4 regions of the Halobacillus sp. B23F22_1 genome follow, and region 3 is predicted to be linked to each of the others. Evidence: riboswitches for the same ligand, from Rfam matches in the RefSeq annotation. Region 3 holds a riboswitch; each other region holds the start of a gene.

Region 1 (7,864 bases), on a different contig from region 3:
ATGCTGTGAACTGCGAAGCTCCTCCAGTTTTTTCTTAATGATTAACTTATCATCAGCCGTGCCACGTTCAGCGGCCAGGCGAGCAGCTTCGGTTTCTAGAATGATCCTTGTTTCCAGTAAGTTTAATATTTCCTCCGAATCTACGAATTCAAATTGTATTTCTTCTATTAAATTAGTTAAAGAAGCTGCCTGTATAATACTGCCTCCACCTTGCTTCGAAACGGTTAATCCGCTTGCTTCGAGTACGCTTAACGCTTCTCTGACTGGAGTACGGCTGACCCCAAACATCTCGGAAAGCTGCTTTTCGGTAGGTAACCGATCACCAGGCTGCATATTCTCCTTATGGATGTATTCTTTGATACGATCAAAAACCTGCATCGACACTTTTTTTCGTTCTATTTTCATAAAAGAGGATCATCCTTTCTTTATGAAACATTAGAATCTCTGCTAATATTTCTTGTCTCCTGAATTGAAGTCAGCCAGCCTGACTTAGCGGCAATGATAATAAGCACCGCACTCGCTCCCAATAAAATGAGAGAGAATAAACCACCAGTCCCGGCCATCATCATGATAGGACCAAAAGTAATAATTAAAATCTCGACTGGTACCATGCCGATATATCCTAAAGCGTAGTCGTCCAGGGTACTGCTTTTAGTTTTGGGATCTACGATTCTCAATAAGGCAATTCCCATGGCGACGGTTCCTGTACTCCATCCCCATCCAAAAATGGCATTTTCAAACCAGTGACGGTGGAAGACACGAGGTGCAATAAACCTGAAAATACAGTAGGCCCATATCACTCCAAAAATAAAGAGAGCTATAAGAGGCCAGGCATAAGCTGCTACCACAGCTAGATTAATAGATGTAATCCCAAACGCAACAATCAAGTCTGTTGCCGTTCCACTTATGCGGTCAATTACACGTTTGTCCACATATTCATTAGCTTTGGTTGTATTTAAGAACAATTGAATCAGTAAGCCGACCACGAATGAAAGGCTTAGTAACGGGATGCTGACTTGCGGGAATATCGCTTGTATTCCTTCCTGTAAGAAGTAACTAAACATTACAACAACAGCAAGTAAGGCAATGTGGAAAAATAATGGGTCCACCGAATTGCTGGAAACAGTATCACTACCCGATGATTGACGAAGATTAGCAGGAACTAACCCCGTTCGTAATTCATTTGGTAAATCCTCAAAGTCTGAAATGAAGTTGGTTTGATTATTCCGTGCGTTCATTTTAATTAGCAGCAGACCACCGAGAATAGCACAAATCAAACCAATGGTAGCTGAAGTATAACCAAGAGCTGTGGCTTCTTCCCATCCAAGCCCGCTAAAAGCTTCACCTACGGCTGCGGCCGTTCCGTGGCCACCGAGAAAACCAGCACCAAGAATCAACCCAAACCCGCTCGGAATATCCCAAAGGTTAGCTAAAAGTATGTAAGCAATCATCGCTCCCCCGCCCCACATAAGCATGGTCAGGAGCATCGAGTATATCCACATATTTCTTACTCGTCCAAACGTTTGCTTCCAATTTACTTTAGCCGCTCCTATTGGAATCGCACCAAAAATAACAGCAATCAATACGGTTGGATAATTACTCACGAGACTTGAAAAAGGGAGCAGATCAAATCCATTAGGTCCCAAAGTCAACCCCGCCACTCCCGCTATGATACTAGCTGGAATAAATAACTTTTGTACAATTTTAAGCTTTGCCCGTAATATAACCCCAACTAACAATAAAACTGAAATCAATCCTACATCAATGGCTAAATCCCATATGGACAATTTCTTACCTCCTTAACGCTCAAAAAAAGAAAGCGCTATCATAATTTGTATGATAAATATACAACATGATAATCGACCGTGTAAATATAAAATATTAATAAATTTCAAAAAATTTTAATGCAACCCATTTGTAACCTCTCATATACACTTGCTAAAAGGAACGATGAGATTTGCACCAATTTTAACGCTCTTTAGAAATATTTGTTTATTTTCAAAATTTTTGTTATATTGAAAAAGTCAAAACTAAATAAGATTTTGATTAAGGTGCGGCTAAGCGCTATTCGTGTTTAACTGCTTAAAAGGGAAATCGGTGATAATCCGATGCTGTCCCGCAACTGTATTTGGGAGCGAACTGGAAGGCCACTGTTCTCGTTATAAAACGAGGATGGGAAGGATCCAGGGAGTGTTGATCATAAGCCAGGAGACCTGCCTGTTTCAACGAACATCAATACCTACGAGGATAGGGGGTGTTAAGTGCGAGTGGAAAGAGTATGGCAAGGTATGTCTCCTTATGATACTTTCTCCGGATAACTGTGATCTCAACTTAACAACTTCTCTTGGAAGTTGTTTTTTTAATGGCTTTATTTCTATTTGACTAGAGGTGTATATTTTGAGCGCTTCCATTGAGTTTTACGTAAATGAGTTCAAATCACGTATTATGAACTACATGGTTTCTTCTGTTCCCCGTACCTTAGAGACGGTTTATGAACAAATTAAAGAAGAGCTTATTCAACAGGACGACGGTCATCAAGAACTTAAATATCTCGAGCAAGCCTATGTGTTTGTCCATAAAGAAATAGTAGGTAAGCAGTTGGTATTAAAAGATTGATATTTCCCTTTTTGAAAGCGTTTACTATTTTGAGCAATTAGGAGGATTCTAATGCCAGAGCAAACAGCCTATAAACCCGGCTTAGACGGGGTAATTGCAACAGAAACAAAGCTTTCTTATTTAGATGTTGATGCTGAAGAAATTGTCCTTCGAGGATATGATCTGATTGAGCTTACTCAAAACAAACAATACCTTGATATCGTTCATCTATTATTAGACGGTGAATTGCCGGAGAAATCAGAGCGTTCCTCTCTTGAGCAGGAATTAAGAGCAGAATATAAACTCCCGGATCGTTTTTTCTCTTTGTTCAGCAAGCTTCCAAAAGAAACTCACCCGATGGATGCCCTGCGAACAGGAATTTCCGCGCTTTCAGGATATGAGAAGAATTTAGATGAACGCAGAGAATATGAAATCAATCGAACCGCTCTCCGCCTTCTGGCAAAAATCCCTAACATTACAGCTAACAGCTACCACATTCTTCACGACGAAGCAATTGTAGAACCAAAACTGGAACTTCCTTACAGTGCTAACTTCTTATATATGATTACTGGAAAAGAACCAACCCCGGATGAAGCTAAATATTTTGATCAATCTTTAATGGTGTACAGTGAGCATGAAATGCCAAATTCAACATTCACAGCCCGCGTGATTGCTTCCACAAATGCTGACATTTATGGAGCTCTAACCGGGGCAGTAGCTTCTTTGAAAGGAAACCTTCACGGTGGTGCAAATGAGGCCGTCATGCACATGCTCTTAGAAGGAAGAACGACAGATGGATTCCGCAGTCTTCTCTACGAAAAAATAAAAAACAAAGAAAAAGTGATGGGTTTTGGTCATCGTGTTTATATGAAGAAAATGGATCCAAGAGCGGCGCTGATGAAGGAAGCACTACGTGAACTTGCCGCCGAGCGAAAACGCGATGATCTTTTTGGGATGTGTGAAGCAGGAGAACAGCTGATGAAAGAAGAAAAAGGTCTGTATCCGAATTTAGATTATTATGCGGCGCCTGTTTACTATTTGTTAGGCATCCCGATAGATTTGTACACCCCGATCTTCTTTGCGGCACGAACCCTGGGGATCTGCGCCCACGTGGCTGAACAGTATTCCAACAACAAATTGTTTAGACCAAGGGTTATCTATACCGGTCCGCGCGGCCTGCATCCTTAATAGTAAAACGTCCGGGCTTGCCCGGCCGTTTTCATCAATATTCATTACATAGATTTGAAAGGTGGAGATGAAGATGTCAGAAGTAAAAGCAGCTGCACCCCAAACAGCAGACCAGGTGTTGGAGCGTATCGCCGAATATGCTGTTTATGGAGAAATAAACAGCGAGGAAGCTTTAGAAACGGCACAATATGTATTAATGGATACGTTAGGTTGTGGTTTTTTAGCCCTGCGCTATCCCGAATGCACGAAGCACTTAGGACCAATTGTACCGGGAACAGTCGTACCGAATGGCGTACGCGTTCCAGGAACGTCTTACGAACTTGATCCCGTCCACGCAGCCTTTAACATAGGCTGTATGATCCGCTGGCTGGATTACAATGATACATGGCTGGCTGCAGAATGGGGTCACCCTTCTGACAACTTAGGCGGAATTTTAGCGATTTCTGATTATATCAGCCGCAGACGTATAGCTGAAGGAAAGAAACCACTGAAAATGGATTCGGTTCTTGAAAATATCGTTAAAGCCCATGAAATTCAAGGGATTCTGGCCCTGGAAAACAGCCTCAACCGTGAGGGACTGGACCATGTGCTCTACGTAAAAGTTGCAACCACGGCTGTTGTAACTGCTATGTTAGGGGGAAGCAAAGAAGACGTGACCAATGCCGTTTCACAAGCGTGGATCGATAACTCCAGTCTGCGGACTTACCGTCATGCACCGAACACCGGATCTCGGAAATCGTGGGCAGCCGGAGATGCCACAAGCCGCGGGGTACGACTGGCCTTGATGACGATGAAGGGAGAAATGGGATATAAGACAGCTTTATCTGCTCCTGAATGGGGATTCCAGGATGTTCTTTTCGGCGGCAAAGAGTTGAACCTTGCCCGCCCTTTTGGCTCGTACGTGATGGAGAACATACTTTTCAAAATATCATACCCCGCTGAATTCCATGCACAGACTGCAGCTGAAGCAGCGATCGAATTGCATGAGCAAATTAAAGGTAGAATCCAGGACATTGAACAAGTAACGATTACGACCCATGAATCGGCGATTAGAATCATTGATAAAGAAGGACCGCTTTATAATCCGGCAGACCGTGACCATTGTTTACAATACATTACTGCCATCGGCCTGCTTTATGGAACGTTAAATGCGGATCATTATGAAGATGAAGTAGCCCGCAACCCTGAAATCGACCGTTTGAGAAACGTAATGAAAACCATAGAAAACGAACAATTCAGCAAAGATTATCTAGATCCTGATAAACGGTCGATAGCCAACGCTGTTCAAGTATTCTTTAATGACGGGTCCCACACTGAACAAGTAAGTATAGAATATCCAATTGGTCACCGACGACGCCGTGACGAAGGCCTGCCGCTGCTTTTAAATAAATTCCGGGAAAACCTGAAGACACGCTTCCCCTTCCGTCAAGTCAATCGCATTCTAAATGTATGTGAGGATTATGAAGAATTAAGAAACACACCTGTTGATCAATTTATGGAGCAGTTCCGAATATAACTCAACTATGTAAGGAGGACTAAAGATGTCATGGATTGTTGAAGAAAAATCAACTCAGCCAGAACGAGCAGAAGCCTTTAAACGATTAATCGAACAAGAAGAATTATTAAAAATCCCCGGCGCCCACGATGGAATGTCTGCTAAAATCGCAAAAGATGTCGGTTTTAAAGCTATCTATTTATCTGGAGCCGCCTATACAGCCAGCCGGGCGCTCCCTGATCTCGGTCTCATTTATTCCAACGAAATGGCTGAAAGAGCACAAGAATTGATCCGAGCTTCAGACCTCCCTCTCCTCGTCGATATTGATACGGGATATGGCGGAGTCATTAATGTAGCACGTGCTGCGAAAGAAATGGTGGAAGCAGGAGTGGCTGCAGTGCAGATTGAAGATCAGCTGCTGCCAAAAAAATGCGGTCATTTAAACGGAAAAAAACTGATTGAACCTGAAGAAATGATGCAGAAAATCCGTACAATTAAAGAAGTTGCTCCAACGCTTGTCATCGTAGCACGGACAGACGCAAAGTCAGTCGAAGGTATGACAAAAGCCATCGAGCGTGCTAATCAGTATGAGACAGCCGGTGCCGATGCCATATTTCCAGAAGCCCTGACAAGTGAAGAAGACTTTCGACATGCTTCATCCGCTATCAATGCTCCCTTGCTGGCAAACATGACGGAGTTCGGAAAGACTCCCTATTTTACAGGAGAAGACTTTCAATCCTTTGGCATGAACATGGTCATTTATCCAGTTACTTCCCTCCGTGTGGCAGCTAAAGCCTATGAACGAATTTTCACAGAGATTTTAAAGAACGATACGCAGCAAGAAAAGCTTGATGATATGCAATCGCGTGAAGAATTGTATGAAACTATTAAATATTATGATTATGAAGCGTTAGATGAAAAAGTAGCAAAGACAGTACTGCCGGAGATTGGCAAAGAAAATAAATAAGTAAGTTGTTTAAACCTAATTAAGGAATGAGCGACTAGACGTGCCCCTGATGAAAATAGAGTTTTATCAGGGGTATTCACTACTATAGTAATGAAGAAATCAATCTTGTCTGCACTCATTCTCTTACTAGCTTTAACTTCCGAGCTAAGTGAACCAGTGAAGAGGCTGCGGATTTGTATTTTCATACACATGTTTCACTTCGGTATATTCTTCTAATCCTTGTTTGCCAAGCTCACGACCGATACCGGAGGACTTATAGCCTCCCCATGGAGCTTGCGCGAAATAAGGGTGGAAATCATTTATCCATACTGTTCCCATCCGAAGTTCCCCTGCCACTCTCTCAGCCTTGCTTATATCATTTGTCCATACTGCTCCGGCTAATCCGTACTTAGAGTCATTCGCTAAGCTTACCGCTTGTTCTTCGGTACTAAACGTTTCTATGGTCAAGATCGGGCCAAAGGTTTCTTCCTGTACAATTCTCATCGAAGAAGTACAATTTGTAAAAATCGTCGGCTCAAAGAAGAATCCGTTCTCAAGCACCTTGGATTCTGGACGTTTTCCACCGACCATAAGAGCAGCACCTTCCTGAATCCCTAGTTCTACATAGCTCTCCACTTTTTCACGGTGTTCTTTTGAGATCAGCGGTCCTGATTGCGTAACATCATCAAATCCATTTCCCAGCTTAATTTCCTTCGTTCGTTCAACCAATGCTTTCACGAATCCATCGTGAATCGTATCCTGTACGAGCAATCGTGCTCCGGCTGAACAAACCTGGCCGGCATGAAAGAAAACAGCATTCATTGCTTGGTCCACAGCCGTCTCAAAATCAGCATCACTGAATACAATATTCGGATTTTTACCCCCCAGCTCCAGGGCGATTTTCTTAAAGTTTCCAGATGCAGCCGTCATGATTTTACGGCCGGTCTCCACTCCGCCGGTGAACGAGATCAGATCTACATCATGACTTTCTGCTAGCAGCCGGCCCGTTTTGCCTCCTTCTCCTAACACCAGGTTGGCTACTCCCTTTGGGACACCTGCTTCTTCGATAAGTTCTACTACTTTGATCGTCGTTAGCGGCGTAATTTCACTCGGTTTGATTACTAGCGTGTTACCTGCTGCAAGCGCCGGGGCTAATTTCCACGAAGCTTGTAACAGCGGGTAGTTCCATGGAGTGATCTGACCGCAGACCCCGACAGGTTCGCGGACAACCTTACTTTTGGAATCGGGTAATGGAGCCTCAATGACTTCTCCTCCATCCTTATCAGCCAATCCGCCGTAATAACGGAACACTTCTGCAATATCACTCATATCATCTATGCTTTCTGTCAATGTTTTACCCGAATCCAATGTTTCAAGTTCAGCCAGTTCCTGCTGATCACGATCGATTAATTCTGCAACTTTTAATACGATTTTCCCTCGTTCGGCTGCCGGGGTATGTCTCCATTCTCCATTTTCAAAAGCTTCTTTGGCAGAAGTGATTGCGGCCTGTGTATCTATTTCATTTCCCTCTGGAACTTCCGCAATGATCTCTTGATTGAATGGATTAATGATGTTTCTCGACTGTCCGTTTACAGCCGGCACCCATTCACCATTAATGTACATGTTTTTCTTAATCATTC
Region 2 (7,864 bases), on a different contig from region 3:
AACCGCTTTTCGTTTTTCGGTCGGAACGCCGAGCTGCTTCGCCCGTTCTTCTCCTAAAGACATCGCGTTAAGCTCTTGTCCTTGAATTAAGAGCAGAAGTGACCCGATTACAAAAAAGGGAATGAGCAGACTGACGTAATTCCAGCCTCTCATTGCGACGCTTCCTAGCAGCCAGCCTACGATCTGCCGCAGTTCATCGCCAGTTAAGGCAATCATTAAAGAAATGAGGGAGCCTAAAAAAGATCCCATCACAATTCCTGTTAAAATAAGCGTCTCAATCGACAGGGTGTGATCAAGCATGCGGGCAAACGTAATGACAAACAGCAGCGCTAGTACGGCCGTTAAGATACTCATAACCGGCAGCGTAACCATTGAGAAGATGGGAAATGAAAGACCGAGGAACAGGACGAGCACGGCCCCTACGGAAGCCCCTGATGAAACACCTAACGTATAAGGGTCAGCCAGCGGATTTTGTAAAAGTCCTTGAAAAGCTGCGCCTGAAATCGCAAGCGAGGCCCCCACCAGACCAGCTAATAAAACACGCGGCAGCCGGACATCCCCGATAATACTGGCATGAACAGTATCCACCTGTGGGAAAAAAGGTGTTACTTGAGCAATAATCACTTTTACAATATCTGGAAGTGGAACAGACACGCTGCCCGCTCCTACCGCGGCTATGATCGCACCGGCTAATACCAGTAGAGATCCTGCGTAGGTGAAAAATTTACTCATCGCCAAATGTGTCAGGGTAAACCGCTTCTGCCAGCTCTTTCAACCCTTCTACTAACCGCGGTCCTGAGCGGGTGACAAGGTCAGAGTGCACATCGATGACTTCTTCATTTTCAATTGCAGGAACTTCTTCCCATCCCTCACGGCTTAACACTTGCTCTACTGGATCTTCTGTGTAGTAACCATACGTCGTAATAATCGTGTCCGGCTGCATGTCGATGACAGCTTCCTCATTCATCTGCACCCAGCCCTCTTCATCAGCTGCCGCATTTTCCGCCTGAATCATGTCAAGCATCTCATTCATAAATGTGCCTGTCCCAGTTGTATAAATTTCCGGCTCAGGAGACACCTCGACAAACACACGTTTCGACTCTTCGACTTCTGCAGCCTGTTCTTCTACTGCCTCAACGTCTTCCTGCATGCTATTTACGATTTCCTTCGCATTTTCCTGCTCATTCACGAGTTCACCAACAGCTTCGATCGTGTCGTAAACCCCGTCAAAGCTGGCCGCATCTTCAACAACGTATACGGCAATTCCTGCCTCTTCGATCTGTTCAAGTGCTTCCTGTGAATTGTGCGCGCTGGAGGCATGGGCCAGTACCAAATCAGGCTCAAGGGAGATTACTTTTTCCACATTAATTTCCATACCCCCGACCTGATCAAGCTCCGATACCTCTTCCGGGTAATTATCGTTCTCTGACACACCGACGACCTCATCGCCTGCGCCAAGCTCAAACGCAATTTCCGTATTGCTCGGAATTAAACTGACAATGCGCTCAGGATCCTCTTCTATTTCTACTTCGTTTTCCACCGCATCTTCGACTATTAACGGATAGCTCGTTTCACCAGAAGCTTCTTCATTGCTATCTTCCGGTGCTTCATCATTTGATTCCTCACTTGAATCGTCTGCACATCCCATGAGCAATCCAGCGGATAAACAAGCAACCCCTATGTAACGCCAGTACTTTTTCATAACGATCTCCCCTTTTTATAAAAATGAACACAAAAAAACACATCCTACATTTAGATGTGTATACGTAACCAACGCGTCTGCACGATTATGGCAAGCCGCTTCTGATCACACCTCCTATCCGCGTAGGGTTTTGGTGAAGAAAAATAGGTAGGTCTCCTGGCTTATGGTCATCGCTTGCTGCTCCTTCCCATGCTTACACACAGTGGAATTATGCAGATCGCTCGCAAATACAGTGGCGGGACCGCGTTGGAATCGAACCAACTTCCCTTTTAAGTGATGAAACGTCCATCACGCCTATTTTTTCGACGATATTCTATTCCTTTCTATTTTAAATGAACAATTCGGAAAAATCACGGGTTTACCTATAATAATTGTATAAACGTCTTCCTCTCCCATTTACTAATTATTTTCCCAATAAAATAAGAAGCCGATACATAAGTATCTATGCTTCAGTTGATTGTTCTTCGTTTTCATCTTATATCGTTCTCTAACCAGCCCCCATATAGAAGGTTCATAAGAGCAGATATTTTAAACATTCGAATGGGTGTTAAATTGATCTCTGTTGATACTGCGATGAGCGTTCGGGGTTGACGCCTGGTCGATTAAAACCGGCCACGTCCTGTGATGCGTCGCGGGAACAGCGCAAGCCGAGGATCCACTGGGTCAAGTGATCTTCTTGACCAAGTTAGCTGAGGCCGTGCCCGCGGAAAGCATCCCCCGACAAGTAATGCGTGGGGCTTGATAGAATTTATCCAGTAAACTCAAGTATTTTGAGGGAGCGATAATGCACTTTGTCCTGTCCTATTCACTACTTAAAAACTACTGAACCAGACACCAATACCTGTACCGATATAGTTTCCTACAATATAACCGAGTGTACCGACTAAGAGAATCGGCACCACCAGCTTCGTCCATCCCTTCGCAATCGCCATCGCAGCTGCTGTCGTCGGGCCGCCAATATTGGCGTTAGACGCAACGATTACTTCTTCCAGGCTAAATTTAAAGACGCGTCCTAAGACAAAAGAAACCACCATATTACTCATCACGATAATAAATACAAACACCAGCAGCATTGGAGCATTTTGAAAAATAAGCACAACTGACGCTGGAATTCCTATGACCACAAAGAAGATATAAATCAAGTATGTGCCTATTTCCTGAGCGCCATGAATCCCTTCAAAATACTTTGGAAACACAGTAACAGCAATCATCGTCAATGTAGTTAACATTAAATATCCATCACCTAGAATTCCGTTTAGTACATTACTTAGGATATTAACATCCTCACCTGCTGGAATAAGTTCACCAAACCAATCGGCAATTGTAAAAGAAGCAGCCACGAGCACAAATGAACTACCAACAGCCAAACCTATATCCTGAAGCGACATTTCTTTTCTACCCCAGTAAGAGGCCGCATCTGTTTGGTCGTTCTCATTCACATCAGACTCAGACCGCTCATCCATATAAGGCGTCTTAAACCTTTTAGTAAAAAAGCCAATTGCCGGCAGTGCCATTAGTATGAAGAAATAAACAGCCATCATTAAATTATCTGCAACCACAGCAGAGGAAACGAGTTCTCCAGGTGCTTCAAACTTAGCAGACAAAGCCGCAAAGTTCACGCCGCCCCCTATGTAAGACCCTGTCATCATCGCCCCTACCTGATCTAGACCGGGAACTACGTCTTTTAAAAGAAAGAAACCAATGATTGATCCTGCCACAGTACCGGCAGCACTAAGGAAAAATAACAATAATAACCGGCCGCTTTCACTCCATATCTTACGAATATTCGCTTGAAACAAAAGAAGCGGAATAGCCAGTGGCACAACATAATTCCAAACCGTATCATACACAGGTGATTCTAATGGGATTACTCCAACATTCGCTAAAATCATCGCCCCGACTAAAGCAATAATTGCACCGGAAAATTTGGATGCCCACTTGTAATTTTGTTCCAAGTAAATACTGATTGCAGCCCATCCTGCAAGAAATGCCCACAATATCCATACATCATCTGGTTGAACTAAACTGTTCTCCATGGAACCACCTCCTGTTTTGGTATATCATTCTAAGGTTTTTATTGGAAATCAGCAACACATTACAACAAAAACCTAAAAGCTTTTGCTCTCTATAACAAAACAGGCTGACAAACGGAATAAAGCAAAAAATCATCCGAACGATTCTGGAGAAATCAGTCCGAATGATTTATGGTAAAGAGAATTTAAACATCGCTTCCTCAAAATGATTCACTCTTCATGGACCCGCCTCAGCTACCTCAGAAAGAAGCGCTCGGTTCGAGCTGTTCCCTCTGACGTCTTCGCATTTTGACTGCGCTAATGATTTGCCCTTATTAGAATGTTCATTTTTTCACCTCTATCTCCAGTCTCTTTTTTCTAATCAATATTCACATACACGTCTACTTTATAATCTCCTTCATCCTCTTTAAGGAGATATGTTCCTTCCAATCTCGGTTCCTTGTACTCGCCATCCGTGTAAGTAATTTCATAGTTTTCACTCATAACAACCTCAATAAAGCCCTCTTCCTTCTCTTCGTAGTCAAGTAATTCTCCACCCAGAAAGGTTTCACTTTCGATGCGGTCACCGCTAGAGTCAATGAAGTCTTCATACTCTGCTTTTCCTTCTCCATCCTCAGTAAATGAAGAAGCAACCATTGAAAAGTCACCGTGATTCAATGCGTTAACGCTGTCACTTAAGAATCCGATCATAAAGTCCTCAATTGCATCAAAATTGTCGTCCCCTTCATCCTCTGCTTCCATGCCAGTGGTTTGCTCAGAGGCATAAACTTCCTCTTCTTCTGGATAGAAATAAAAAGTGGGTCCACCCCAAATGTTTGAGCTGGCATCAAGTTCTTCTGATTTATGAATAGTTCCATTTTCATCTTCCCATTCCGCATGGAGGTCTACTATTTCTCCCTCTGGGAAAGGTCCGATTTCTGTATACTCGCCGAGGGAACGATCTGTGCTTTCTCCATTTATAAATAAAATGGCTTCTTCTTGATTTGTGTTAATGGCGTAAGTTTCAGTCGGAAACGAGATAGCTACTTCGGCTTCCTGCGTTTCATTTGGGTACACTGTCATCGTCTCTTGATAATGAAACTCGCCAAATTCATTGGATGCTGTGCCTTCGACTGTATATTCGCCGGGGTAGGCCCACCCCAGGGTTGTAATTTCTTCTGAATTCTCTAATTCAATCTTTTCATCGTTAAAAGTGATCTGAGTATTTTTTAAATTGGTAGTGCCCAGTAGTTCAACGGGTATAGCTTTAATATCGTACGTGTGATATAAACCAGGGACAACAGCATTTCTTTTTACAGAGAATAACGGATTTCCATCGTAGTCCCTTATCGTCGTATCAAATGATTGATCATCTTTAGACTCAAACGATTCTGTTAATTGATAACGAATATTTTCCCAATCTGAGTCTCTTACATACTCCATGTACTCTTCCTTATGAATGAAGGCCTCTCCCTCTAGTTCTACGTAGTTGAAAAAATCATCAACATTCTGATCAGTCATGGCGCGATCCATACCCTGGATCGTTTTCATCAGGTCCAATAAATTAGAAATTATAAAGTGAGCACTTATAAGAAGTACAGCGATAGAAGCAGCAATAATAATAGCGTTTTTCTTCTTCTTAGACATGGGCTGTTTAGGTGCAGCATTTTTTGAAACAGAAGTTGTTGACTGATTAACGGGCTCTTCCTGCTTGTGACCGCAGGAAACACAAAAGGATTGATTTTCCTTCAAGGACTCTCCGCAATTCATACAATATTTCACATGGTTCACCCGCCTTTATGTAAGATTAAAATGGAAACATATTTATAAAGGATTCTATTTCTTCTACAGTGTCGGATACCATCCATCTCCAGAAAAAAAACGTTAAGACCGAAACGGATACACCTGTAACTAAACTCCAATAAAATACGTTTTGTTCAGGCTGTTCCGTTACTCCCTGGTGGTATATGTATAGAATTGGGACAATAAGCAGTGCAAATGAAGTAGAGAAACCTAACAGGAGAAGTGTTAAAGATAGGGACCCACTTAACCCGAAAATGATCGCTGCTAGATTGACGGCTGCAAACGGGGTTAGTAATCCACCAAACTGTGCAATCAGTCTTTTGATGCTGATAGAGAGTTTTAAGCCTTTAGAAATTATAAAAATAGAAAAGACACTAATGGCCACTCCAATTAATGAAAGAAGGAATAATCGCGAACTGAGTTCAAAGAAAGGAAGCGATTGGCTTTCCATTAGAAAAGAACCCATTTGCTTAAATAACGAATTAGCTAAAAAATAAATGCTTAACGTGTAAGCCAGGCTGTAAATAATTAACGTTACAAGACCCTGCATGAACGCTGATTCTCCCAGTTGAAAGGCAGCTGCGGGCCGCTTTAATAACCTCAGGGAAGACTGGCTGAACTCTCCTGAAAATTGTTTAACTTTTTCCATAGATTCAGAGTTTACAGCTGCAGTTTTCTCCGGGGAGCTTTCTACGGCAGCCGCTGAATATTCTGCTCCTGCTGCTTGCTCTAAAGGACTTCCACAAACTCCGCAAAACTTGCCCGAATCTTGTTCATTATTACATTTGTTGCATGTCATCAAACCATCCTCTACTCAAATAATGTGTTACGTTACCCAAATAAATTTGTTCTTCCCTCCTTCCTACTTTCAGCTGTGCTGAAAGGAAATTTATTGTACATTTGGATAACTTATTATTATTCTACCAGAACGCTAACACTTTAATAGGTGTTTTTTCATAATTTCAAGTTAAATTTATACAGTAAACCAGATAAAAAGAATCATCTATTTAAAAACAGGAAAAAATAATCACACTTCAAAATGAAGTGTGATCAGCTACCTAGGTACCTGGTACCGCTAATAATCTATTTAGCTTTCGTTTCGTAAACGTATAAACATGAGTAAATTCAGCCTGCCTGGCCATCTGGAGAGCACCTTCTAAATGGTTCCCTACGGTATGCGCGTGGTGGGAGTCTGATCCAATGGTTAAAATCTCGCCGCCGAGATGTTTATATAGTTTGAGAATCTCCCTGGTAGGAAAAGCTTCTCCCACATGTTCATTTGATAACCCCGAGGTATTGATTTCAATTCCAATGTCTCGTTCCACTGCCTTCTCTAAAATAGCATGTAAAATTTCTTGAAAATCAGTAAAGGCATAGTTTCCTTTTGTTTGTACCGCATAACGTTTCATCAAATCTAAATGGGCCAATACATCAATATCTGCTGAAGAAACTAAAGAATAGACTTCTTCAAAATATTTTTGATAAGCTTCGTTCTTCTCTCTCTCATTCATGAATTTACGCAGCTTTTCTTCATTGATGTTATGAACGGAACCAAGGATAAAATCAATCTCCAGTTGGCTGAGCACTTCATGATACTCCTCTTGCATGAGATGAGGCTCACAAAGTTCTATCCCAGCTTTCACTGTCAAATCATCTTTGAATTTATCTTGACAGTATTTGATTTGGGAGAAGTATATATCAAAATCCATATGGCCGTATGTGGGCAGTTTAGGATTAACTGAATAATGGTCTGTGAAACAAATCTCATCGATGCCTTTCACTATGGCTTGTTTACAGACTTCTTCCATATTTGCTTTAGAGTCAATTGAGTTATCGGTATGATGATGATATTCGGTTAAATACATTTCCAGCCCCCCTCCATCAAATTTAGCTGTTTCCTTAATTGGGGTAATTACGTCTCCTCCCCCATCTAAGTGGTTCCATCATTCACAAAACCAGGAATCACCCTTCGGCACATGCTTTGCCAGAGTAGACTTGGTAAAGAATTAGACAAGGGGGGAGAATTCCCTCCTTCCCGTCAATTATAATTATGCACTTTTTTTACTTCTAAACGGAATGGCCATAAGGACAAGAATAACGATAAGGCTGATTACAATTGCCATTGGTCCTGCATAATTGGCCAGTGTTCCGAAGAAGATGCCCCCGACACCAAAGTCTGCGTCTGAGAATGTGGTATTAGCAAAGCCTAGCTCTCCTAATACCGGCAGAAGAAAAACGGGTAGGAATGAAATAATAATTCCGTTTACGAAGGCTCCCGCAACAGCGCCTTTTACTCCACCTGTCGCATTTCCAAACACACCGGCTGCTGCTCCTGTAAAGAAGTGAG
Region 3 (7,864 bases):
GTCCAATGCTATTCTCCTTTCAATATGAAAACTTGTTCTTAGTTTTCCTGTTGAAAAGGAAATATAAACCTCATAATGCGTAAGATTTGTTTTTACATTTCTCCATCAGCATTTTAGCTATTTTTTGATAAACGTCTGCATCTATACCCGGAGCGAATTCTTCTGGAAGATCATCTAAGTCATTGTAAGGTTTGTCCTACATCGGGATCGTATAAACTTAAGAACATAGGTGAATTCATTTATGTCCACTCCTTTTCTATTCGTTCCATATATATAATATTCTGTAGGGTATTCATTCATAAAAGCAGCTATTGATATGAAGAAAGAGTTTTGTGCGTTACACTTCGTAGAAGGACTATAAAAAGAAAAATTTAAAAGAGGGAATGGATTGGAGAGAACTATAAACGATGAGAACCGGTAATCCTGTACTCAAGAATGAAGCATTCAGCCGCTCTAAAAACTCTAGCAGCACGATGACACTTGGTGGCACTGTTTTTAAGACAAGTATCTTGTTGTTATTTTTACTAGGAACCGCTGTTTACACATGGTATCAGTACTATCAAGGTGTGGACATAACTATGATGATGATAATCGGGGCAGTGGGAAGCTTTATTGTTGCATTAATTACGGTATTTATTAAAAAAGCAGCGCCTGTTACAGCCCCTATTTATGCGGCACTTGAAGGCTTTTTCCTTGGAGGTCTTTCCTCATTCATTGAAGCAAGCTATCCAGGTATTGTGATTCAGGCGGCTGCATTGACATTTGCTGTGATGGGAGGACTTCTCTTCCTTTATTCAACACGCATCATTAAAGTTACGAAAAAGTTTCGATTAATGATCATTTCGGCAACGATTGGCATCTTTATCGTTTATGCCGTAAACATTTTATTACGCATTTTCTTACAAGCAGAAGTACCTTATCTGCATTCAAGCGGAGCTATCGGTATCGGAATCAGTATATTTATTGTTGCGATCGCAGCTTTAAATCTTGTTTTGGATTTTGATTTTATTGAACGAGGTGCTAAACGAGGTGCTCCTAAATACATGGAGTGGTACGGGGCTTTTGGGCTTATTATTACACTTGCCTGGTTATATATTGAAATTCTCAGGCTGTTAAGAAAAATTCGACGTTAACAGCTCCACGAACTCAGGGATTTCCCTTTAACATATTTCCGTAATATTTGTAACATAATTGAAATATAACCTTTAAAAATATTCGGATTTGTATTAAAATGAGGGAAGATGCTGGGAGGATCATAATGTTCGACAAACTGATTCATCATAAAAATAAATTCATACTCATCACTGTGTTATCATTCGTCCTGGGCGGTTCGCTCTTTTTTATAAATTCCACACCCACTCGTTCTGAGAAGCCGGCGGAAATTACACCTACAATCTTTGTGCATGGTTTTAAAGGCGGCCCTGGTTCCTTTAATACGATGCTCAAACGTTTTGAAGATAATAATTGGGGAACGAAGCGGATGATAATTTACGTTAAATCTTCAGGACATGTACGTGTTCGAGGAGGCATTCCTCATACGATGAATCCATTCATCCAGGTTATTTTTGAAAATAACCGTGCAAGTGTAGCTGACCAGACAAATTGGATGCAGCACATCATGACAAAGCTTAAACATGACTATGCTATCGATCAAGTAAATTTAGTCGGGCACTCTATGGGGGGCTTAGCTTCTACAAACTTTTTATTAAACAACCAAGAAGGCGACTACCCTGACGTTAACAAATTAGTAGCTATCGGCAGTCCCTTCCTTGGCATCGGACAAAGTGACTACTTCACATTGAATACGGGAGAAGCAGTGGTGGATTTACAAGTGGAATCAAATGCTTTAACGACGATGATTAATAATAAAGCGAACTTTGATGAAGATGTGCCGGCTTTATCTATTGCCGGGGTTGTTAATGAAGAAGATTTAGAGGAAGACCACTGGGATGGCCTAGTCACAAAGCAAAGTGCCCATGGTTTGCAAAATATTGTTCCAACAAGAAACTTTCATCAGGAAACTTTTATAGATGAATTCTCGACTCATTCAGGGCTGCACGAACATCCAGGTGTAGATGAATCGGTAGCTGAGTTCTTATGGAGTATCCATTAAATACGAAAAAGCCGCAGCATCTGTATTGATCTGCGGTTTTCTTTTATAGATTCTTATATGTAGTCATGACCACTTCACCAATAGCAGCAATCGTCTGGTCCTTAAAAGATAAAGGTACACCTTTACCGTCAGGGTGACGATAATAATAACCGCTTTCAATTGGTGTATAACCTAAACCTTCTAACTTAAAAGTTAACGCTTCAGGAAGCTGAGTTGTCCCCGTCTTCTCAATAAAGTACTGGGCTGGATATATATTCACATCGACATCTCCAGCACCTGTGTAAACAACGAACAAGTCACTTGGTTTTTGTGCAATCCACTGCCCTTTTGAAAAAAGTGAAATTCTTAGTTTTTCAAGAGCAGAAATACCTTCTAGATGAACACCGAAGATGTCTAAAATCATTCTTCTTATTTCACCGGCAGAGATCCGCTCCCCGTAGTCTTGAAGGTAAAGATCCATCACTTCCACCTTAGATAAAGACTTTATAACATGCTCGTCTGCCTTCTGATCATTGGAACGTAAAGCTTTCAGAACTCGTTTCGTCACTTCCTCCGTATACACCTATTACCAACTCCTCAAGATGATACTCGCCATTTATTATACTAGAAAACGATGGCTGACTATAGATTAAAGGTACGTTTTATAATCTCTGCCGTTTCAACTGCGCTCTTATCCCTCGTTTTTATTTTCACATATTGTGCGGCCAACAGCGGTCACTTACAACTTCCTCCCCTAACTCAAGGGACCCCCGGGCAATCCCCATTGATGATTATCACTACGTTCTATTAACTGCAATTCTCCTTTATTGTTAAAGCACAGAACACTAGATCCAGGTACGATTATAGGTCTTGTCCCTATATGCATTCGAAGACCTAAGACATATCCCACAATAACTACTCCTTTTCAAATATAAATACCCACATGAACGTTAACGCTTGTTGTAATTCTCTAGGAAACGCTGTGACGTCCATTCCCTCTGCTTCTCTTTTAAACACACCATGTCCATCAATAAGCTTCAAGCCATTTTCTAACGCCAACTGTTCAAACTCCCACGGCATCATCGTATTACAAATTACCTTTTCCCCATAAACCCGACGGTAACTATTAATTCTAGGCTTCGCTGTTGGACCAAGTACTCCTACACATAGTTTCCCACCCGGTTTGAGGACTCGTTTCATCTCTGTTATCCCTTGATAAGGAACCTCTATCCACTCCAGGCAGTTAACCGCCATAATGGTATCAAAGCTTTCACTTTCAAATGGAAGTTGAACGATGTCCCCTTGCACAAAACGCAGGGTGTCGTGTGCAAGTCTTGATTTAGCCAATTCAATCATGTCTTCAGATAGATCTAAACCCGTTACTTCAAACCCGGCTTGTGCTAATTTATAAGAACCGTAACCGTCTCCGCATCCGAGATCGGCTATAGAATTGCCAATTTTTGCATGTTTCTTTATTAAAGGGATGATCGTTTTCCTGCTTCCGCTATCCCACATATTTTTACTATTTGCGTTCCAAAAAGAAGATCGTTCGTCCCACTGTTTTTCTGCTTCTTGATGCCAATTAAATGCCATTGCTCTACCTCCTGTTTATCAATCTCAAAAAAATCTCACCCTTCAATTATTCGATAGAACTAAGTATTTCTCCTTTATTTTTGTCCTTTCACATGCAAGTGCGCATCAAAAATGGTTGCACATTCCATTAATCTCCGTTATGCTTAGAACACAATATAAGCTAACATTAATTAAAACAAACACCATATATAGTATCCGCGAACAAAAGATGCCACTAGGCTTAATAGGGAATCTGGTGAAATTCCAGAGCTGCCCCCGCAACTGTAATCGCTCTTAAATCGGCAATCACCCACTGTGTGTTTCACGGGAAGGGGCCGGAGTAGAATTGAGCGTAAGTCAGGAGACCTGTCTTCATTCGCAGAAGTTTCAACTTCTTCGGGGATTGAGAAGATGAGACGATGGAATGAAGGCAGTTTCACTCTTTATGAGTCCTCTTTATTCCATGGTTTCATCCGCTCATTCATAGAGTGGATTTTTTTATGGATTAAATTTCTATTTATCATAGAGGAGTGATGGTATTGAGTACAATTGTGACGTCGTACTGGCAAGAATGGCTAAAAGCACAGGAGGAGAATTTTCCTGCACTGCCAATGAAACGAATCATCGAAAAATCAAAAGAGATTAAAGGAACCCAAAGCGAACAAGCTAAAGCTTTAATATTGGAATGCTTAGCAGAAATTAGTGAAACAGCTCCTAACTGGACGTACTTAGCCAGCAGCATTCACTTACAGCAAATGTATGAATCTTCGATTGCTAACCGCGGCACCGTGAAGGCATACCAAGGTTTTCATCATTTAATCGAAACGTTGGTTCAGGAAGATATCTATGACCCGAATCTACTTAGTCTTTATACAAAAGAAGAAATGGACGAACTTGAAAGAGCAATCGTTCCCGATCGTGATAGATTATTTACTTATATCGGGATTAAGACACTTGGCGATCGTTACTTAGCCCGTTCAAAATCCGGACTGGTCTATGAACTTCCCCAAGAACGGTTCATGGTTATTGCAATGGTATTAATGGCACACGAAAATACAGCCCGGCGTTTGGAGCTGGTCAAAGAATCTTACTGGGCCTTAAGCCACTTATACATGACAGTAGCCACTCCGACGCTTGCTAATGCCGGAAAGCGTTACGGTCAATTAAGCTCCTGTTTTATCGATACAGTAGACGATAGCCTGCAATCCATTTATGACAGCAATACCGATATTGCGAATTTAAGTAAACACGGTGGCGGTATAGGGGTATATCTAGGAAAAATCCGCAGCCGAGGCAGTGACATCCGAGGATTTAAAGGTGTTTCCTCAGGGGTACTACCTTGGATGAAACAATTGAATAATACCGCTGTTAGTGTAGATCAGCTTGGCCAGCGTCAAGGGGCAGTGGCCGTCTATTTAGACATCTGGCACAAAGATATCTTTCCGTTTCTTGACAGCCGATTGAACAACGGGGATGAACGCCAACGTACACATGACTTATTTACGGGTGTATCTATTCCTGACCTCTTTATGGAAGCTGTTGAACGTCGCGAGGACTGGTATTTGTTTGATCCTCACGAAGTACGAGACGTTATGGGCTTTTCATTAGAAGATTACTATGATGAAACGCGTGGAAACGGATCCTTTAGAGAACGTTACCAAGCCTGCATTGAAAACGACCTCCTTTCTAAAGAAAAGGTCCCAGCTATTGAGATCATGAAGCGAATCATGATTGGGCAGCTGGAAACGGGGACTCCTTATATGTTCTATCGTGATGAAGTCAACCGTATGAACCCAAACAGCCATAAAGGAATGATTTACTGCAGTAACCTTTGTACGGAAATCACTCAAAACCAAAGTCCGACTACTCAGGAAGAACAACGGGTTGAAGATGGAAAGATTATAACCGTTCAAACACCTGGCGATTTTGTTGTCTGCAACTTATCAAGCATTAACTTAGGTCGTGCCGTTCCTAACGATGTCCTTCCACGGTTGATCCCTATTCAAGTGAGGATGCTGGATAATGTTATTGATCAAAATACAATTCCGGTTCTGCAGGCACAGCTTACAAACCAGTCTTACAGAGGAATCGGATTAGGTACGTTCGGCTGGGCCCACCTGCTCGCTCAGAAAAAAATCGCCTGGGAATCAGACCAAGCGATTGATTATGCTGATGAAGTGTACGAGGAAATTTCCTACTATACGATTAAGGCAAGCAGTGAACTTGCCAAAGAAAAAGGAAGTTACCCTCTCTTTGAAGGATCCGACTGGGACTCGGGGAAATTCTTTGTTAAACGAGCGCTTGACCAAGACACTTCTCATGACTGGAAAGAGCTTCAGCAGGATGTGCACCGTAATGGCATAAGAAACGGGTATTTAATGGCGGTAGCACCGAATTCCAGTACATCCTTAATAGCTGGAAGTACGGCTAGTATTGATCCGATTTTCAAGAAGTTCTATTCCGAAGAGAAAAAAGATTTTAAAATTCCTGTAACTGCTCCTGACTTAAGCCCGGACACTTACTGGTATTACAAATCAGCTTACGATGTGGACCAGCATTCTAGTATTAAACAGAATGCCGTACGCCAAAAGTACATTGATCAGTCCATCTCTTTCAATCTATACGTCAAGAACACAATTCAAGCGAAAGAATTGCTCGCTTTACACATCGACGCGTGGAAGTCAGGACTGAAAACTACTTACTACACCCGTTCTACTTCCAGCCAAGGTGAATTTGACGAGTGTGAAAGCTGCTCATCTTAAGGAGGAAAAATAATGGATCATGCACTACAAAAACGAAAGCTCGTGGACCATCACGCCCCTAACGCTTCAACAGGTATCGTTAATGGCAGAAGCTCGAACGTTTTAAACTGGGATAATACTCGATACTCTTGGGCGTACCCTATGTATAAGACGATGCTGGCAAACTTTTGGATTCCCAGTGAAATAAATATGAGCAACGATTTAAAGCAGTGGCCCGAGCTATCAGCCCAAGAGCAAGCTTCTTTTAAAAAAATTATAGGTTTGCTCGCGTTCTTAGATTCGATTCAAACTGATTACTCCGGAAAAGTAGCTGACTATTTAACCGACTCAAGCGTTTCAGCTCTCATGCAGGTGCTCGCTTTTCAGGAAGTCGTCCATAATCAATCTTATTCCTATGTACTATCTACTCTTGTAGATCAAAGTGAACAAGAACGAATCTTCGAGTATTGGAAGCATGATGAAATCCTTATGGAAAGAAACCAATTTATAACAGACGGATATGAAGAGTTTGCCAATGATCCAAGTATAGATAAATTCTTAAAATCCGTAGTTTATGATGTTGTATTAGAAGGGTTATTCTTCTACGCCGGCTTTGCATTCTTCTATAATTTAGCTCGAAACCAAAAGATGGTCTCTACAAGCACGATGATCAACTACATCAATCGAGACGAGCAAATTCATGTAAACTTATTTGCCCACATCTTTAAAGAAACATTAAATGAAAATCCTCAACTCGACCGTGAATGGTATGAGAGTTTCGTTACTACAACTTTTAAAGAAGCTGCTGAGCTTGAAATAAAATGGGCTCAGCACATCATCGGAAACGAATTTCCAGGAATTCCGATTCATGATTTAGAAGACTATATTCGCTTTATTGCTAATAAACGATGCAAATTAATGGGCGCTGACAAACCTTATCCAGAGTATGCTGAAAATCCTCTAAAATGGATACGTGCTTATCAAGAAGTCGATGAAGGGAAATCAGACTTCTTCGAACAAAAATCCAGACAATATACGAAGGTCTCTGAAGATAATGGATTTGATGACCTTTAAAACTCTGCTACCCCTCCCGAACCACTTTGAAAGTGGTTCGTTTTTTTATGTAAACTTTCCTAACACGAAATAAAAGATAGGTGTTGATTTTTCTGATAATTTGGTTTATAGTAAGATTTATCATTACTTTATATGTTAGAAAAGTTAACACAAATTAAAAAGGAGGATGTCAACCATGAAAAAAGTAGAGACCATTATACGCCCCGAAGCTTTTCAATCGCTTCGCGAAAATCTTGATATTATGGGTGTTAAGGGATTAACCGTTTCAGAAGTAGCTGGCTGTGGTCAGCAAAAAGGACAGGAAGGAATCTTCCGCGGCAACCGATATGAAATCAAACTATATCCTAAAGTTAAGGTTGAAATGGTTGTCGATGAAACAGAGATA
Region 4 (7,864 bases), on a different contig from region 3:
TAGACTAAACCTCCATCTTGCACTAGCTTTCTCCTTTCTATGTGTCTCAGATCGAGAAGGTAAGTCTAAAACTGTTTCTACTTTTTCACCATGTTCAGTCGTATCAATTTTGTCACTCACTGTTTCTCCCCCCATTTCGCAACGAAATCCACACGCCTAAAATAAAGTCGATGAGAAAATGAGCCGTGATGGTCACGAGTAAGTTCCCTGTAATTTCATACATGTAACCAAGAAAATAACTAACAAATAAAACAGAAATTAATAAAACCAATTTTTTCAAATACCTGAAATGTATGAGTGCAAATAAAGTGCTTGCTGTGAAATAGCCAAATGATGTCTGGATGACACCTCTAAATAAAGCTTCTTCACAAACCGCAATAAGCAGTGTTAACCAAAAAATGTTTAGTATGCTGTGATTTTGAAATACTTTTTGGTTAATTCCGCCATCATCGTAAAAACGTTCAGGAAGAAATCTCATTAGTGTGAAGTCAATAGATAAAATTAAAGCAGCTGGAAGCGCTCCTAACAATATAACCTCCGTTATTTGTATAGAAATAAGAGAAAGCCATGTTTTGAGCGGAGCTTGAAACAATATTAAACTCGCCAGGACAGCAACAAGTAATAAAATGATCTGAGTAATGATTAAGTGTTTGGTAATTTGACGAGTAGAGAGCTGGTTTATAAAATCACTTTGACTACGTTTCGTCATTGGTAGTCTCCTGAAGAAATAATGCTCTAAGCCTGTCTTGCCAATTTTCAATTGTATCCACTGAGCTTACACGCTCTTCATATATTTCGAGATCATCTATAGAAAAACCACAGTAATCACAGCACGTCACAATAGGTCTTGATATTTCATTTTGAAAAGGAGCGTACAACTGCTTTCGTCGACAACCACTACAATGAATCCAGTTGACCATCTGTTTATATTTATTATTTTTATAGAGCCATCGTTCTTTTAAGCGCTTGCTTATCTTAGCGCGTAATCCTATTAAATCTGGATGGCGTTGAATCATTCGATTACTTACTACATGATGGTATTCCAAATGATATTTCAGAAAATTCCATTGCGACTCTGCCAGTTGTAAAATTTCAGTCATCTCTTCATCTATGAGCAATTCGTTTTTATGTGCAAGCCAGCGCAATAAGCGCTCTACGTCCTCCTCTTGTGGCAGTTCCTTCTCTAAAAGCCTCTGAGGAAGCACCTGATCATTAGGGGTGTGCAGTACTAGACTTGCACATGGTTTTCCGTCTCTTCCAGCTCGACCGATTTCTTGAATAAATGACTCAATTTGAGTTGGAAAATGATAGTGAATGACTCTGCGAATATTGGGTTTGTTTACCCCCATGCCAAAAGCACTTGTGCAGCAAATAACATCAAGTTCATCTTTCATAAATTGTTGTTGGACAAGCAATCGATCCATGGTTTCCATCCCGCCATGATAAAAAGCAATTCGTTGATCGAGCGAAAGAGTCAATTCTGCTGCAACCTGTTCAGCTGCTTTACGGCTAGAAAAATAAATCATAGTCGGAGCGGGTTTGTTTGAGACAATTGACTTAATTCTTTCCACTTTCTCTTGGTGCCAAAGAACATCCTCCACCGCAAAACTCATATTTGATTTGTCCATTCTATAAATATGAGAAACCATGTCAAGCTTTTTCAGCTGACATTTAATATCTTCCTGTACTTCCGGCGTAGCAGTTGCACTTAGCGCAAGAATAGTAGGATCTCCAAATTCTTTTACCACTTGGCTTAACTTCAAGTAATCTGTCCTGAATTCATGTCCCCATTGGGAAATACAGTGTGCTTCATCAATAACAAACAATTCGACATATAGTTTTTTTAATTCATGAATAATTGTACGATTTTGCAGCATTTCCGGAGACAAGTAAATGAGACGATAGTTATGTAAAGATTGGAAAACTGCCTTTCTTTCTTTTAGCTCCATAAAGCTATTAAGAGCAACTACAGATTTAAAACCTTTAGCTTTTAATTGTTTAACTTGATCAACCATTAAAGAAATCAACGGCGACACTACAATAGTGGTACCTTTCTGCAGTAAAGAAGGTAACTGAAAACAAAGTGATTTACCGACACCAGTGGGAAGAATTCCTAATACATCTTTTCCCTCTAGTACATCTTCAATAATCTCCTGTTGTCCTTCTCTAAAACTCGAATACCCAAAATGCTGTTTTAAATAATCAAGAAGTCGATGGCTGCCCATGAGTATTCTTCTCCTTTTGTGCATAATTTGTTCTGGCAAGTACTAATCTCAGTTCGAAATAACTATATTTTTTATTCAATGATTCATATAAGTTTTTTAGTTTATTGGTTTTTAATTCATCTTGCATCCGGCCAATAGTTTGTTGATCCTCAATCGTTATAAAAGGTGTGATATCAAACGCCGGCATCACTAATGCGGCTTCTACCACGTGATCCTGTATGGTGCTCAATTTCAATCTTCGCTTTTTACAAATTTCTTCAAGCTCAAAACCTCGTCTGAGCCATTCATAGGTTTGTTTAGCCGAGTCAGTGATGAGCTCACTCGTCTGTAACCCTTCCATACCTAAAAAAAGAGCAGGATACGAGCCAGGATGTTTTATGACCTTCTGAAAGATATAAAACCATGTATGCCGAATATTTAAATCAACATTTTCTTTAATCATTTGATATTGTAAAGCTAGCTGCTCTCTCGTTCTTCCTGTCAAATTGCCGCCCGTTAACCGAGCTGTAAACAGTTCAGCTTCTTTATCATGGACAGTAAGTAGTAATGCGTTTATTTCTTCAAAAAGAGAATTTGCTAAATCGTTAAGACGATTCTCTCTATATTTTATTTTCACCCATTGCTGTATGGCTGAATCTTCTTCAATAGGAAGAAAGGATAAGTTGTTTATTTTAGTACAAGTGACGGTTTGAATAAGCAACCGTAACCTTTTTTCGAATATAGTTACGTGGCGATGATACACCATACCGTTAAAATAGTGGTTCTTATTAATAATAGAAGAAGATAAGTGATTCACGCCCGCATCTTTTATTACTGGCATACCTTCTTCGTTTACTTCTATCCATCCCTTATTAACCATCTGCTCCATTACATTATTTACTTGTTCTTTATTCAGTTGGGGGTATACACCAAATAAGCGGTCTAATTCATAGATTCTAGCATCTTGTAATGTTTGTGAAGAGCGCTTCCCTTGAATCAAATGATAGACACCTGAAATAGAACGCTCTCCTCTTAACGAAAGAATACATTTCAACAAGATTGCTTCAAACATGTAACGTCCTCTTTTCCTTAGGTATTGAAATGTCTCGTTTACCAATTTACAATAAACCTATGGCATTGATCCTCTAAGTCAATCTTCATGAGGTAAAACATAAAGGAGGTTCATGAATTTGGCTAAATATACGATAGTAGATCAAGACACTTGTATTGCATGCGGGGCCTGTGGTGCAGCCGCTCCAGATATATTTGACTATGACGATGAAGGGTTAGCCTATGTCGTTCTAGATGAAAATAAAGGCTTGGAAGAAGTTCCAGAGTATTTGGAGGATGACATGGAAGATGCTTACGAAGGTTGTCCAACAGACTCAATCAAGATTGAAGAGAAGCCCTTTAACGGAGATCCGCTGAGATTTGAGTGAACGAAAAAGTCCCTTTCTTTAGAGAGGGGTTTTTTTACTGCTCCCACTCATTAAAGCCCAGTCTTTTTATGACCTTTATAGGTGAATCTTCCAGAGCCGTTCTTAATATCCGGCTCTCAGAGAACAAAGCACATACCGTGACAGCTGTAGACCAACCTGCTACTAGTCGACCTTTTTCAATTTGAACAAGCGTTTTTTTCGACAGTCCGATCATTTGGGACATAGAGCTTTGGGTAAAGCCTGCCTCAACCCGTACAAGTTTTAGTTTGAGCGAAACTATTTTTCTTATCTCGCAGCGATCCATTCTTACCTTCTCCTTCTTAACTCCTTTTATTTTATCAGATACGCTTCTATTATTCTATGGATCATAAAAAAGGCCGCCTCTAATGGGCAGCCTTCTGCGAAAGATTTCTTTTTTGATACCGGTTAAATAAGGTACCTAGAACAGGTGATAATAGGGCAATGAATACGGTATTAGCAATCGCGTGATTAACATCCATAGGAAGACCAGCTAAATAATATCCCCAGAATGGCTGGCCTGCCGTGTACATTGTCACTGATATCATAAAACCAAAAAAGATTCCGCTAAAAAAACCGTATACGGCTAAGCACCATAATGGAATGGTAGACCAATACTTACCTAGCAACCCGGCAATCATTCCTATAACAGACCATGAAACGACTTGCCAAATCGACCATATTCCCATCCCTAAGATAATATTCGATAAAAAAGTGGTTAAAAATGCCATAATAACAGCCGCAAAAGGACCTAGCCAAAATCCCGTCAATATAACAATAGCTGTAACGGGCTGAATATTGGGTAAATGACCCATTGCTATTCTTCCAGCGACTGCTAGCGCAGCCAGCATTGCGATTAACGTAATTTTATAAGTCTTCATTTACATCATTCCCATGATTGAAAATCGAAGTTAATTTCGTCTCCTTCTTCCACTTCATATTCATTAGCTCCTACTGAAGCTTCTTCCCCGTTTATCGTATACATCCATGCTTTTTGTTCTCCATCTTCAGCACTTATACCTTCAATACTATTAATAAAACCTTCTTCTTGCTCAATTTCATAATTATCTTCCATAACATCCATTAGAATTGTGCCTTCTTCCACCGAATGTTCTTCTGTAGAAATTACCTCTTCCCCTTCATCTTCTGAAACTTCCACTTCAATAGTAACTTCTTCCTGCTGATTCGCTTCCTCTGAAGGCTCGTTACTCGTCTCTTCTTCTGCCTGACATCCTACTAAAAAAGCAGCAGCTACGAGTGAAAACAATAATGCTTGAATACTTTTTCCCATTGTTGATCTTCCTTTCTATAATTACTGTTTCAACGCTTTTATAGATATGTACAACGCTAAAAAGCCTGCCCTTTTCGACAAAGGGCAGGCTAAAGACAAACCAAGTGGAATAAATCATAAATTCATACCTTATGGCTGCCTCAAACGCTCAATCCCCGAAGCCTTGAAACGAGTGATCTTGGCAGGTCTACTGACTTGTGTGTCTTTCTACTAAGAAACCTTCCCATAATAAAGTTACAGTGGTTATTTCCGTTCGTCTACACTTACAGTTGCGAGGACAGCTCTGGAATTACACCAGATTCCCTTTTCAGCCTAGTTCAGGCACCAACATCATGCTATGAAGTTCTTTATCTAGATTACATGAACCTGTCGAGAATAGCAATCTAATTTTCTGAATCATCCTTTTCATTAGGAATTTGCACAGTAAATGTTGTTCCTTCATTTATTTTACTATGAACTTGAATATTACCTTTATGAGCTTCCACAATATTTTTGGCAATGGCCAGCCCCAGCCCTGTACCCTTTTGCGAGGATTCTCTCTTTCGGGATTTATCCGCTTTATAAAATCGCTCAAATATAAATGGTAAGTCTTCATCAGGAATTCCATATCCTGAGTCAGTCACTTGTATAAATAATTCCTTGTCTGTTTTCACATCCACTGACACGTAGCCCTTTACGCTTGTATGTCGAATCGCATTATCTATCAAATTCGTTAATACTTGCTCGATACGGTCAGCATCAATTCGTATAAAGGGTTCATTTACTGATATATGATGCTCAAGCTTTACTTGTTTCTCATCAGCTAACCCTTTAAATTTGCGTAAAACCTTTTCAACAAAAGGTTCAACTTCTATTTCTTCTACACGCAAGGAGATGTGACCGGCTTCCATCCTGGCCAGATCTAACAATTCATTAACTAACCTGCCTATTCTGAGCGATTCATCGTGAATAATAGCAGCCAGTTCATTTTTATCTTCTCTTGATTCAGCAATATCATCTACGATTGCTTCACTATATCCTTGGAGCATAGAAATTGGAGTTCGCAGCTCATGAGAAACATTGGCAATAAAGTCTTTTCTTAATTTATCTAACCTTCGTTCTTCTGTCATATCACGAAGAACAGCTACAGCTCCTCTAATATGATTTTGATCATAAAGGGGAGTCATAATAATTACCCAGGAGCGCCCCTGTAGCATTACCTCTGTCATCTGCTCATGTTCTAATTCAATTACCTTCTCAAAGAGTTTCCTCATCGGAGAAGGCAAAGCTTTTCTAGATGATTCATCTTCTATTAATTGCTCTTCATTTTCAAATGACCAAGCATCTAAATATTGATCAGCTGGAGGATTAGAGACGAGAATATCTCCTTGTCGATTCATAGTGAGTACACCATCTGCCATTGAACGCAGAATGCCCGAAAGCTGTTCCTTCTCATGATTCAGTGCATCAATATGGAATTTCAACTGTCTTCCCATTCGATTAAAAGCCATGGCCAATTCACCAATTTCATCATGAGTACGAATCGGTATTTTTGTATTAAACTCTCCTTTTGTTAATTCAAGAGCCCCTTTTCGCATTTTGATTAAAGGAGAGGTAATCCTCGTTGACAGAAAAAAGGCAAAGATCGTTGTTAAAATAATTGCAATCCCAGCTCCCAAAAAGATGATTTTAGTCGTTTGCTCGGAAGTTTCTTCAATTGTATTTAAAGACTGATATACAAAAACAGCCCCTTCTTCCTCATTAAGGGGGGTGCCAACGACTAATAATCCCATTTCCGAACTGCCTACATCAGCCACTTTCATTACTTCTTCACGATCCCTCACTACAGTAGCTAATTCTGCATCATCCATAAACCAATTATAATCTAGTTGAGGTAAAGCAGAATCATTTGAGGTTGAAGTCATTAAATCTTCTTCCCCATTCGTAATAACTATCTCACTAGACGGGTCCTTAATTAAATCTGTCATTGAGAGAATTAATTGTTCTTCCTCGTATTCAGAGACCACATCCGAAACTTTAGCTGCATCTTGTAGAAGCTCCTTTTCAGCCTCCAGCACATGATAATTTTCAAAGAACTCTAGTAAAAGGACGGTTAGTATAAACAAGACAAAGCATACAAGAAGTAAAATAGTGAACCAGAGCTTGCCTACAACACTTCGCCAAAACATTAGTCCCCACTAACCTCGAATTTGTAACCTACCCCCCACACAGTTACGATCATACCTGCCGCTTTAGAGGACACTTTGCTTAATTTTTCTCTTAACCTTTTGACGTGTGTGTCGACTGTACGTAAGTCACCAAAAAATTCATACTGCCATACTTCTTTTAACAATTGTTCACGATCAAATACTTTATCAGGTGACTGTGCCATATAATTCAATAATTCGTATTCTTTAGGGGTTAGGGAAACTTCCGTCCCTTCTGCCGTTACTCGGTGGGCATCATTATCAATCGTCATATGTGGAAAAACCAGTACATTTCTTGCAGCTGTATCCGTTTCAAGAAACTTCGTTGAAGAAGCCCTGCGCAAAAGCGCTTTCACGCGTAATACGACTTCCCGCGGACTAAAAGGCTTTACAATGTAATCATCTGTGCCCACTTCAAATCCTTGTACACGATTAGCTTCTTCGCCTTTAGCAGTCAGCATAATTACAGGAGTAGCTTTCTTTTCACGCAGCTCTTTACATACTTCCACCCCGTCTTTCCCTGGCATCATAATATCTAATAATATGACATCATAGTCCTCGTTAAGTGCTTTACTAAGGGCTTCATGACCATCCTCAGCTTCATCAATTACATAGTTTTCTCTTTCTAAGTACATCTTTATCAGCCGGCGAATACGATCCTCATCATCTACGACTAAAATTCTGGCTTCCTTATCCATCTGTTAGCCCCCTCAAATAAACTTCTTC

Evidence for each region. Region 3 has a riboswitch for cobalamin ahead of ACGTNH_RS19350 (ribonucleoside-diphosphate reductase subunit alpha). Riboswitches for the same ligand answer to the same signal wherever they lie in the genome.
Region 1: it holds a riboswitch for cobalamin, as region 3 does, so the genes downstream of both, ACGTNH_RS18045 (hypothetical protein) here and ACGTNH_RS19350 (ribonucleoside-diphosphate reductase subunit alpha) in region 3, are expected to answer to the same signal.
Region 2: it holds a riboswitch for cobalamin, as region 3 does, so the genes downstream of both, ACGTNH_RS05410 (ABC transporter substrate-binding protein) here and ACGTNH_RS19350 (ribonucleoside-diphosphate reductase subunit alpha) in region 3, are expected to answer to the same signal.
Region 4: it holds a riboswitch for cobalamin, as region 3 does, so the genes downstream of both, ACGTNH_RS09965 (DUF4430 domain-containing protein) here and ACGTNH_RS19350 (ribonucleoside-diphosphate reductase subunit alpha) in region 3, are expected to answer to the same signal.

Annotation. Positions count from the first base shown of each region.
Region 1 covers NZ_JBIEKE010000003.1:634,602-642,465, forward strand. Annotated here, with positions in the region: gene ACGTNH_RS18035 (FadR/GntR family transcriptional regulator) at 1-405, opposite strand, end outside; gene ACGTNH_RS18040 (sodium/glutamate symporter) at 426-1,787, opposite strand; cobalamin riboswitch at 2,033-2,235, shown strand; gene ACGTNH_RS18045 (hypothetical protein) at 2,398-2,616, shown strand; gene mmgD (citrate synthase) at 2,668-3,783, shown strand; gene ACGTNH_RS18055 (bifunctional 2-methylcitrate dehydratase/aconitate hydratase) at 3,857-5,299, shown strand; gene prpB (methylisocitrate lyase) at 5,325-6,245, shown strand; gene betB (betaine-aldehyde dehydrogenase) at 6,390-7,859, opposite strand.
Region 2 covers NZ_JBIEKE010000001.1:1,035,033-1,042,896, reverse strand. Annotated here, with positions in the region: gene ACGTNH_RS05415 (FecCD family ABC transporter permease) at 1-732, opposite strand, end outside; gene ACGTNH_RS05410 (ABC transporter substrate-binding protein) at 725-1,702, opposite strand; cobalamin riboswitch at 1,832-2,015, opposite strand; gene ACGTNH_RS05405 (DUF819 family protein) at 2,515-3,738, opposite strand; gene ACGTNH_RS05400 (TcaA NTF2-like domain-containing protein) at 4,093-5,496, opposite strand; gene ACGTNH_RS05395 (DUF6574 domain-containing protein) at 5,522-6,316, opposite strand; gene ACGTNH_RS05390 (histidinol-phosphatase HisJ family protein) at 6,576-7,382, opposite strand; gene ulaA (PTS ascorbate transporter subunit IIC) at 7,566-7,864, opposite strand, start outside.
Region 3 covers NZ_JBIEKE010000004.1:64,948-72,811, forward strand. Annotated here, with positions in the region: gene ACGTNH_RS19325 (pyridoxamine 5'-phosphate oxidase family protein) at 1-6, opposite strand, end outside; gene ACGTNH_RS19330 (Bax inhibitor-1/YccA family protein) at 408-1,133, shown strand; gene ACGTNH_RS19335 (alpha/beta fold hydrolase) at 1,259-2,113, shown strand; gene ACGTNH_RS19340 (hypothetical protein) at 2,157-2,675, opposite strand; gene ACGTNH_RS19345 (class I SAM-dependent methyltransferase) at 3,008-3,685, opposite strand; cobalamin riboswitch at 3,874-4,052, shown strand; gene ACGTNH_RS19350 (ribonucleoside-diphosphate reductase subunit alpha) at 4,198-6,426, shown strand; gene ACGTNH_RS19355 (ribonucleotide-diphosphate reductase subunit beta) at 6,439-7,479, shown strand; gene ACGTNH_RS19360 (P-II family nitrogen regulator) at 7,655-7,864, shown strand, end outside.
Region 4 covers NZ_JBIEKE010000002.1:427,612-435,475, reverse strand. Annotated here, with positions in the region: gene ACGTNH_RS10000 (hypothetical protein) at 1-120, opposite strand, end outside; gene ACGTNH_RS09995 (CPBP family intramembrane glutamic endopeptidase) at 113-709, opposite strand; gene ACGTNH_RS09990 (RecQ family ATP-dependent DNA helicase) at 696-2,225, opposite strand; gene ACGTNH_RS09985 (YpbB family protein) at 2,203-3,276, opposite strand; gene ACGTNH_RS09980 (ferredoxin) at 3,395-3,643, shown strand; gene ACGTNH_RS09975 (helix-turn-helix transcriptional regulator) at 3,678-3,947, opposite strand; gene ACGTNH_RS09970 (ECF transporter S component) at 4,027-4,542, opposite strand; gene ACGTNH_RS09965 (DUF4430 domain-containing protein) at 4,548-4,952, opposite strand; cobalamin riboswitch at 5,116-5,296, opposite strand; gene ACGTNH_RS09960 (ATP-binding protein) at 5,336-7,120, opposite strand; gene ACGTNH_RS09955 (response regulator transcription factor) at 7,120-7,836, opposite strand.